DNA from 3 places in the Bacillus sp. BC08 genome. Region 3 is predicted to be linked to each of the others. Evidence: predicted binding sites of a transcription regulator. Region 3 holds the regulator's gene; each other region holds the start of a gene.

Evidence for each region. The regulator LexA, encoded in region 3, represses DNA repair genes until DNA is damaged. The targets are predictions, from matches to a motif close to CGAACATATGTTCG.
Region 1: uvrB (excinuclease ABC subunit B) is a predicted target of LexA. The motif match lies at 1,268-1,281, and genes of this name have one in related genera.
Region 2: ruvA (Holliday junction DNA helicase RuvA) is a predicted target of LexA. The motif match lies at 1,948-1,961, and genes of this name have one in related genera.

Annotation. Positions count from the first base shown of each region.
Region 1 covers NZ_JBTGPA010000018.1:27,558-30,839, reverse strand. Annotated here, with positions in the region: gene uvrB (excinuclease ABC subunit B) at 1-1,195, opposite strand, end outside; gene ACXVYO_RS02325 (DUF4362 domain-containing protein) at 1,347-1,778, opposite strand; gene ACXVYO_RS02320 (hypothetical protein) at 1,824-2,444, opposite strand; gene ACXVYO_RS02315 (MerR family transcriptional regulator) at 2,441-3,202, opposite strand.
Region 2 covers NZ_JBTGPA010000035.1:424,126-427,407, reverse strand. Annotated here, with positions in the region: gene queA (tRNA preQ1(34) S-adenosylmethionine ribosyltransferase-isomerase QueA) at 1-36, opposite strand, end outside; gene ACXVYO_RS20300 (DUF2905 domain-containing protein) at 56-256, opposite strand; gene ruvB (Holliday junction branch migration DNA helicase RuvB) at 253-1,254, opposite strand; gene ruvA (Holliday junction DNA helicase RuvA) at 1,260-1,877, opposite strand; gene ACXVYO_RS20285 (iron-hydroxamate ABC transporter substrate-binding protein) at 2,066-3,010, shown strand; gene ACXVYO_RS20280 (BofC C-terminal domain-containing protein) at 3,021-3,282, opposite strand, start outside.
Region 3 covers NZ_JBTGPA010000027.1:449,997-453,278, reverse strand. Annotated here, with positions in the region: gene ACXVYO_RS08525 (DUF1700 domain-containing protein) at 1-370, shown strand, start outside; gene ACXVYO_RS08520 (DUF4097 family beta strand repeat-containing protein) at 371-1,177, shown strand; gene lexA (transcriptional repressor LexA) at 1,264-1,884, opposite strand; gene ACXVYO_RS08510 (YneB family resolvase-like protein) at 2,027-2,683, shown strand; gene ACXVYO_RS08505 (DUF896 domain-containing protein) at 2,729-2,968, shown strand; gene ACXVYO_RS08500 (bifunctional metallophosphatase/5'-nucleotidase) at 3,008-3,282, opposite strand, start outside.

The DNA of each region.
Region 1 (3,282 bases), on a different contig from region 3:
ACGGTCCTGGCGTTGCCGAAACGTAAATAACTTGATTCGTTTTCCCTTCAAACTCATCAAACGTAAGCGGTCTATTATCTAAAGCTGATGGCAAACGGAACCCATGATCCACAAGTACTTGCTTACGTGCTTGGTCCCCGTTATACATCGCTCTTACTTGCGGTACTGATACGTGTGACTCATCCATAACAATTAAGAAATCTTCCGGGAAATAGTCTAATAACGTATACGGTGTTGCACCCGCTGGACGAAGTGTTAAATGACGGGAATAGTTTTCAATCCCTGAACAAAATCCCATCTCGCGCATCATTTCTAAATCATAACGTGTACGTTGCTCTATACGCTGTGCTTCTAATAACTTGCCATTATCATTTAATTCCTTTAAACGCTCTTCTAATTCTTTTTCGATATTTTCAATAGCGACCTTCATTTTTTCCTCACGTGTAACGAAGTGAGATGCTGGGAAGATTGCTACATGATCACGTTCTGCTAATACTTCACCTGTTAACGCATTTACTTCGCGAATACGATCGATTTCATCGCCGAAAAATTCAATTCGAATACAATGCTCATCAAGTGATGCTGGGAAGATTTCAACTACATCTCCGCGTACACGGAATGTACCACGCTTGAAATCAATGTCATTACGTCCATACTGCACATCAACAAGTTCACGAAGCAATTGATTGCGGTCCTTTTCCATACCAACTCGAAGCGAAACAACTAACTCGCGGTATTCTTCTGGAGAACCTAAACCATATATACACGAAACACTCGCAACAATAATTACGTCATCCCGTTCAAATAGTGCAGATGTTGCTGAGTGACGCAATTTATCAATTTCATCATTAATCTGCGCATCTTTTTCAATAAACGTATCTGTTTGCGGTACATACGCTTCTGGCTGATAATAATCATAATAACTAACAAAATATTCAACTGCATTATTTGGAAAAAAATCTTTCAACTCACTATATAACTGTCCTGCTAACGTTTTATTATGAGCCATGACAAGTGTTGGCTTCTGCACTTCTTTAATGACATTTGAAATCGTAAATGTCTTACCCGTTCCTGTCGCTCCAAGCAACACTTGCTTTTTCTTTCCACTATTAATTCCCTCTACAAGCTTCTCTATAGCTACCGGCTGATCACCTTGCGGGGAATACGCTGAGATAATTTCAAATTGATGTTCCAAGAAAAATCCGACCTCCTCATAAAAATCTGTATTATTATTTTACCACGAACGCCCATAAAAAACCTAAAAAAACGAACAGATATTCGGTAAAATTTTCGACAATATATACATAGAAAAAGGAAGGAGCCAAAACTTCCTTCCTCTACTAACTCTATTTTTTAGGTACATATAATAAATCATATCCATTGCGCCCATTTTCATTCACACAGTCTATTAACCTATAAGCCGTTTGTAATTCACGCTGCTCTTTAACAATCCCTCTACAGCTATCTTCACCTATATCTTTATGATTACCAGCAAATCGATCTTGCCTATTATCTAACATATGAATTATATCTATCCCACTATACTCTAACGTTTGAAAAACCGGATCACCTTCATGTGTATAATGTACAATTCTTATTTTATCAACTTTCCCTTGTCCCACATTCAAAACGAACTTTTCAAATTTATCTAGATTAGAAGTTCCTGTTCCCTTTACAATGACATCACTTTTCTTATCAATTGTAATGTTAGGTTGTGAGCATGCTACTAAACTAAAGAGAAGTAGGCATATAAAACCACTTCTTTTTCCTATTGTCATCCTCTCCTATAAGAATTATTTGTATACTGCAAAAGCTACTTTCCTCTACGAAAGTAGCTTCTCTTTTCCTTTCTCCTTCTTCGGAAAAAGAACATATGAAAATGAAATCGCTGTATCAATTAAAAATATAAGTGCCCACACTTGGCTCACTCGACTCGCAGCTTTATTTAAAACGATTCCTGACTCTAACCAATTGCCCCACTGTTCAAATGGAGTAAGCCCATACGCGAAGAAAAAGAAAATATGCACAACAACGAATAAAACAAGATGCAATACCCAATTTTTTATTTCCTGCTTCGCATAAGCCATACCTGTTAATTCTATATGTTCTTCAATAATAGGATCTGGTTCATTCCGCCATTTCGCAACTAGCTTTTGCGCAAATATATCAAGCTTCTTCAAATCCTTTTTCCCGTAGAAAACTGCATACAATAAAATAATTACAGTAATGATTTGAAAATTAGAGAACTTCCCTGTTTGATAATAGTCCACTACCCCTAAAGTTAAAATAAACACTTCATTTACGAGGAGTACAATCCCCATAATAAAGCTCGCCTTTTTCAAACGGAATCCGTAACGAAGTAAAAAGAAACCGATAGCCGATAACCAAAATACAATCTCTGCCCCAATTAAAAAGTACCAACGATATTCTGCGAGTATACTCATTTATCCCTCTCCTTTTCATCATATATACGAAAAGCTTCATCCATATATAATAAAAATTCTTCTTCGATTGGATACATGCTCATTTTCTGTGAATCTTCCTTCGACTTTCTAACTTCCCATAACTTATCTAAAAACGCTTCATCACCATTGGCCATTTCTAAACACTTCTGCATTAATCTCTTCATTGCCCCTTGCACCTCATCACTTGCAGCTTCTTTACCGTCTTTCATAAAAGTGCGTAATTGCTTTAATAAATCTACCCATTCTAAAACATTCGGATTTTCTTCACTCATATTTGGCAAGTTATGAAGCAATTTTTGTTCTTCCTTTGAAAATACTTCATTTTGAAATATTTCACGTATACGAGACGACTGTTTCGAAAGCTGAATCAGTTCAAACATAACTTTCCAATCAAGTTCTCCCTCCACATCCACCGAATAAACAACAGCTTGTAAAACACGTTCCATTCGATTAAACTTCTTTTGTTCTTCCTGTACAAACCGAAGTTGTTTTTCAAGAGAGTCCTTTAAGTTAAGCTCACCTTTTACTAACATATTCGCAGCCTCTTTTAATGAAAATCCCATTTCCTTTAAAAATAAAATTTGTTGCAGACGTATTACGTCAGCTTCACTATATAAACGATGCCCGCCTTCTGTTTTCCCGCTCGGCTTTAATAAATCTATTTGATCATAATAACGTAATGTACGTACTGTTACCCCTGTTTCTTTCGTCAATTGTTGTATTGAAATCACTACCATCACCTCTTCTCCTTCATTATAAAAGGTGACGTTACGTCACTTTCAAGCCTTTTGTAAAAAAAATACAAAAAGCTGTTTAT
Region 2 (3,282 bases), on a different contig from region 3:
TTCTGGTAAATGAAAATCAAACAGATTTATATCCATAACTATATCCACCTATTTCTTATTTGAATCGATTTATTATATACATAATAAAAGATAATACAATACTTAACACAATACATGTAATGATAGGAAAATAAAAGGTAACGTTTCCTTTTTTCACAAAAATATCGCCTGGAAGTCTTCCAATGAACTTCCAAGCTAATCCGACAACAATGAGTAAGATACCTGCTGTAATAAGCAATTTTGGCATCTCCATCATACTTTTGGCATCTCCATTCCGAAATGCTCATATGCAAGCGGCGTTACAATTCGGCCCCTTGGCGTTCGTTGTAAAAAGCCAATTTGTAATAAATACGGCTCATACACATCTTCAATCGTATGAGATTCTTCTCCGATCGTTGCCGAAACCGTTTCTAACCCGACTGGGCCACCGCGGAATTTCTCAATAATACCAAGCAATAATTTATGGTCGATATGATCTAGACCTAATTTATCTACTTGCAGTAGTTCTAACGCCATTTGTGTAATTTCCATTGTAACTGTTCCGTTACCACGAACTTGTGCGAAATCTCGTACACGTCGTAATAAACGATTCGCGATACGAGGTGTACCACGAGCACGTCTTGCAATTTCTAGTGCAGCTAACGAATCAATTTCAACTTCAAATACTTCTGCTGTACGTTCAACAATCGCAGAAAGCTGATCTACTGTGTAATATTCTAATCTCGAAAGTACACCGAAACGGTCACGAAGCGGCGCTGATAATGCCCCTGCACGTGTCGTCGCTCCAACTAATGTAAATGGCGGTAAATCTAAACGTACAGACCGAGCTGATGGCCCTTTCCCAATTACAATATCAAGGCAAAAATCTTCCATCGCAGGATATAGCACTTCTTCAATCGATCTATGCAAGCGATGAATTTCATCAATAAATAATACATCCCCTGGCTGAAGCGCTGTTAATACAGCTGCTAAATCTCCTGGCCTTTCAATTGCTGGACCTGAAGTTGTTCGAACATTAACGCCCATTTCATTTGCAATAATATTTGCAAGCGTCGTTTTACCCAGACCTGGTGGTCCATACAAAAGCACGTGATCTAACGTTTCTTCACGCATTTTCGCCGCTTCAATAAATACTTCTAAATTATGTTTCGCTTTATCTTGGCCAATATACTGACGGAGCGTCTGTGGCCGTAATGAATATTCTAAATCCGCATCTTCATATGCAGATTCCCCTGAAAGGAGACGTTCGTCCATTATACTCACCTCTTACCATTTAGTAAAAGACTAAGTGCCTTTTTAATATACTGATCCGTTGTTAATGATTCTTTTAATAACTCTGGTACAACGCGAGAAACTTCTCGTTCTGCGTATCCAAGTGCGCGCAGGGCTTCCAGCGCCTCATCAAGCTCAGCTGATGAACCTTTCTTCTCATCAAAACGTTCTGTATCTGAGAATAAATCAACAAATGCATCTGGTACGACATCTGCTAGCTTTCCTTTTAAATCTAAAATCATTTGGCGTGCTGTTTTCTTTCCGACGCCCGGGAATTTCACTAAAAACTTCTCGTCTTCATGTTCAATCGCTTGAACGACCTGTCCTGTTTGACCAGAAGCTAAAATTGCAAGAGCGCCTTTTGGTCCAATGCCAGATACCCCTAACAACTTTGTAAATAATAAACGCTCTTCACGTGTTTTAAACCCGTAAAGTGCCATAATATCTTCTCTCACATAATGATATGTAAAGACACGGATTTCTTGCTTACTTCTTTGAAATACATACGGATTTGGTGTAAAAATTTGATACCCAATTCCATTATGGTCAATTACGACATATTCCGGTCCTACATAGTCCACGTAACCTGTAACATATTCAAACAAAATACGATCTCTCCCTCTTAAATCATGTATTCCATTTTAACATATTTAATGATAGAAAAGCGAGACTACCCCAACAAATGTTCTCTATTAGAAACTTCTGTTATTTTCCATTGACAGAAAATAAAAATCACCTTAATATACAGAAGTCGATAATGATTATCAATACTAATTAAAGGGGTTACATCAGGATGAAACAGAAGCTATTTATTTTATTTACGATTATGCTAGTTGTTCTTTCTATCGTTGGCTGTTCTTCTCAAAAAGAGGAAACGAAAGCAAAAGAACAACCGAAAACAAAAGTTGTAAAACACGCTAAAGGGGAAACGACAATTCCAGTAAATCCAAAGAGAATTGTTGACTTATCTGGATCAACAGAAGAATTATTACTTCTTGGACACAAACCTGTTGGTACAGCAAATACATATAAAGATAAAATCCAAAATCATTTAACAGAGAAATTAGATGGCGTAAAAGCAGTAGGTTGGTACTGGGCACCTAAAGTTGATTTAGAAGCTGTTACTGCTTTAAAACCAGACTTAATTATTTTAAATAATCGTCAATTGAAGATTTATGATCAATTAGAAAAGGTTGCACCGACAGTTGTTCTAGAAACAAACTTAGAAGACTGGCGTGGTAAGTTTAAAGAAGTAGGTAAACTATTTGACGAAGAAAAGAAAGCAGACAAATGGATTGCAGACTACGATAAAAAAGCAGACTCTTTATCTAAAAAAATTAAAGAAAAAACAAAAGATGAAAACTTTATGTTCGTCGCAGTTACACCACAAAACTTCCGTGTATACGGTAGCTTCGGATACGGTGACATCATCTTTAACGACTTAAAACTTCCAGCAACAAAAGGTACAGATTTAAAACAAACGATGGCACAAGTATCGCTAGAAGGTCTTGTTGCATTCCAACCTGATCAAATGTTCGTTGTAAACTTCGGCGGCGAAGCTGATAAAGTTTACGAAGACTACAAAAATAGTGCCGTTTGGAAAGACAATAAAGCCGTAAAAAACAATCACGTATATGAAGTATCAAATGAAATCTTCAATACGAAAGCTTTCAATCCAATCGGAAAAGATATGTTAATTGATGAAATCGCAAAACAAATTCTAGATAAAAACAAGTAAAAAAAGCAGCTCACCATGAGCTGCTTTTTTTCTTACTTTGCACTGCGTATTGCTTCATTTTTTCAATCGTCTTCACAAAACCTTCTTTTGATTTAATCCGAATACCACGCTTCAATTTTGCACGCTCATAACTCTCCAGCTTTTTCATATCAATTTGAAAGAAGGAATGAATCGCATTATCACTTTTCGGTACACCTTTGAAAATTTGTAATATCCCTTCCTCTGACACACCGAAATAACCGCTCGTCTTTAATAACGGAGAAATATCATCA
Region 3 (3,282 bases):
AGACTTACTTGCTTTGTATCGCTTTGATGAAATGAAAAAGGACCCATCTACTTCGAATATAACAAGGGCTGTCATGGCTGCGATTGGACTTAGTTTGTTTAATTTCATTATTGTGTTAGGCCCGTTAGTTGCAATTATCGCTTTTATATTTTCATTTTGGGTCGGTGGGATTGCTAGTGTAGTGACACCATTTTTTGTTATTGCAAAAGTATTTATGGGTACTTTTATATGGTTGGATGTATTCGTTAGTATAACGTTTGTTGGAGTAGGTTTGTTGTTATGTATTATCGCTTATTATAGTACGAAGTGGTTTAAAAAGTTATGCGTACGTTATGTATTATGGAACTTCAAAATGATAAAAGGGGAGTAGATGATGAAAAAAATATTGTTAGTAGCAATCGCTTGTATCATTATTGGAGTAATAGGGATTTCACAAACATATGAAAAAGCAGTACAAACTGCAGAAAAAGGAAACAAAGAAGACGTTATTAAAAACGAAACATTAAAAAATATAGAAGTTAAGTTAGACGCTGGGGATATTGTTGTCCAAAAATCTCCCGACTTTTCTTTTTATGTAAAGCAATCAGGAGATGCACGTAAACAAGAGGTTCGTATTGCAGAAGATGGTGACACATTAAAAATTATTGGGGAAAGAGAAAAAGGTGCTTCATTTGATTTTTCTTTTTACGATTTTAGGTTTCAAACATCTACAATAACTCTCCTCGTGCCTGAACGTTCTTACCGGGAGATAAAAATAAATTCATCCGCTGGACAAATAGAAATAAGTGATGTGAAAAGTGATCGTGTAAGTGTTGGTACACTGGCCGGAGAAGTAGATTTGAAACATGTTACAGCAAAAAGTGTGGAAGGATCTTCAAAAGCTGGTGAGGTAAACTTTAAAAAGGTAATAGGGAAAGTAACAGCGAAAACGGCTAGTGGAGAAGTGCATATTATGGATCATGATCCTAAATACGATGTAGAGGCAAGTTCAACTGCTGGGGATGTAGATATTACTTTATTAGAAAAACCACAAGATGCAGTTATAACTGGGCAAAGTGCTGCTGGCGAAGTAATAATTTTTAATGAAGAAAATAAAAATGTAACAATTGGCAATGGTAGTAAAAAGATTAGTGGTAAAACAGCTGCTGGCGATGTGACGATTGAAACTCGTTCATAAGAAATAGAATGTATGAAAATCTATCAAAATACAAAAAGAAGATAATTACCGTATATAAATAAGGTAATTATCTTCTTTTATTATTCTTAGTGTAGATCACGGTATACGCCAATTACTTTTCCGATAACTGACACTTGTTTTAAAATGATAGGTTCTAATGAAGAGTTTTCCGGTTGTAGACGGAAATGGTCTTTTTCTTTATAGAAACGTTTCACAGTTGCTTCGTTATCTTCTGTTAAAGCAACTACAATTTCACCATTATATGCAGACTGTTGTTGGCGAACAACAACTAAATCCCCATCGAAAATACCAGCTTCAATCATACTATCTCCTGAGATACGTAACATAAACACTTGGTCTGCTCCAGCAACAATGCTAGCTGGAAGTGGGAAGTGATCTTCTACACTTTCAACTGCTGTAATCGGTAATCCAGCAGTAACTTTTCCGATAATTGGAACTTGGATAACAGATTGTGTTTCTGTATCCATTCGATCGTCACCTAAAATTTCAATTGCTCGTGGTTTTGTTGGATCGCGTCGAATATATCCTTTTTCTTCTAGTCGTGATAAATGTCCGTGCACTGTAGAACTAGAAGCGAGGCCGACTGCTTGACCAATTTCACGTACGGAAGGTGGATATCCTTTTTCTTGTACTTTTAGCTTAATAAAGTCGAGAATGTCTTGCTGGCGTTTCGTTAACTTTTCCATGTTTTCTAACACCTCGTTTTCTTTCATTTTTCTTATTAATAAGTATAACATGCGAAAAAACATTCTACAAACATAAGTTCGAACAAAAGACGAATTTATGTTACACTGGAGGGAAATAATAGTGAGAAAGAGGGGGGGCATAATGAATGCAATTATTTATGCGCGTGTGAGTACAACGAAAGAAGCGCAAGAAACGTCATTAATACGTCAAAAAGATGAATTATTGCATTTAGCTGAGCGCTATCAAATGAATGTTGCTAAGGTAATTGAAGAACAGGCTAGTGGGTATACGATTGAACGTGACGGTATATTAGAAGTGCTAGATACCATTCGAGATGAACAAATTGATGTGCTACTCATACAAGATGAAACGCGCCTTGGTAGGGGGAATGCAAAGATTGCATTAATGCACTGTTTACATAAAGAGGGAATAAAAGTATACACGCATACGCATAATGGAGAATTACAATTATCGGATTCTGATTCAATGGTATTGGATATTATTGGTATTGTTGAAGAGTATCAAAGAAAGATTCATAACTTGAAAATTAAACGTGGTATGCAACGTGCAGTAGAAAAAGGTTATCGTCCAGAAAATAATTTGAAGAATCGTCATTTAAGCGTAGGACGAGAGAAGAAAGAAGTGCCAATTGAGGAAATTGTACGTTTACGCCGGAATGAATTAACTTTTGAAGAAATTGCAGCAACACTTCGCGGCTTTGGTTATAATGTTTCAAAAGCGACTGTACATCGTAGATATGTAGAATATACAAAGCAATTGCTTGATAAAGAGGACTAACTATTGTATGATAATAATCAGTTTTGAGTAAAAGGGGGATTCGAGATGCAAAGTCACGAACTCATTGAACGCATTAACTTCTTAGCGAAAAAAGCAAAAGCTGAAGGCTTAACTGAAGAAGAACAACGTGAGCGCCAATCGCTACGTGAACAATATTTAAAAGGATTTCGTCAAAATATGTTAAACGAACTTAAAGGAATTAAAGTTGTTAACGAAGAAGGTACTGATGTTACACCGGCGAAATTAAAAGCTTTAAAAAAGCAAGATAATGCAAAATTAAACTAAAAGATGGGCGAAGCCCATCTTTTTTATTTATTATATCCGTTATTTAATAACTTTCCAGTTATTATTGACTGTTGCCTCTATCTTTTTGTGCTTCAATATATAGTTAGCGATAAGTTCAGACATATCTGTTGGTATGTCTTTTATTACGGGCTTATTTTGAAACATAAAGAAGTTTCCTCCGCCGCTTGCGCGATAATTATTCATAACGACGTCATATTCTTCATCCATATTAAGAGGAGTGCCTTTATACTGTAAAGATTCTACTCTCTCGCCAATAGGTTTGGAAATGTTTAATACGTACGAAATCCCTTCCC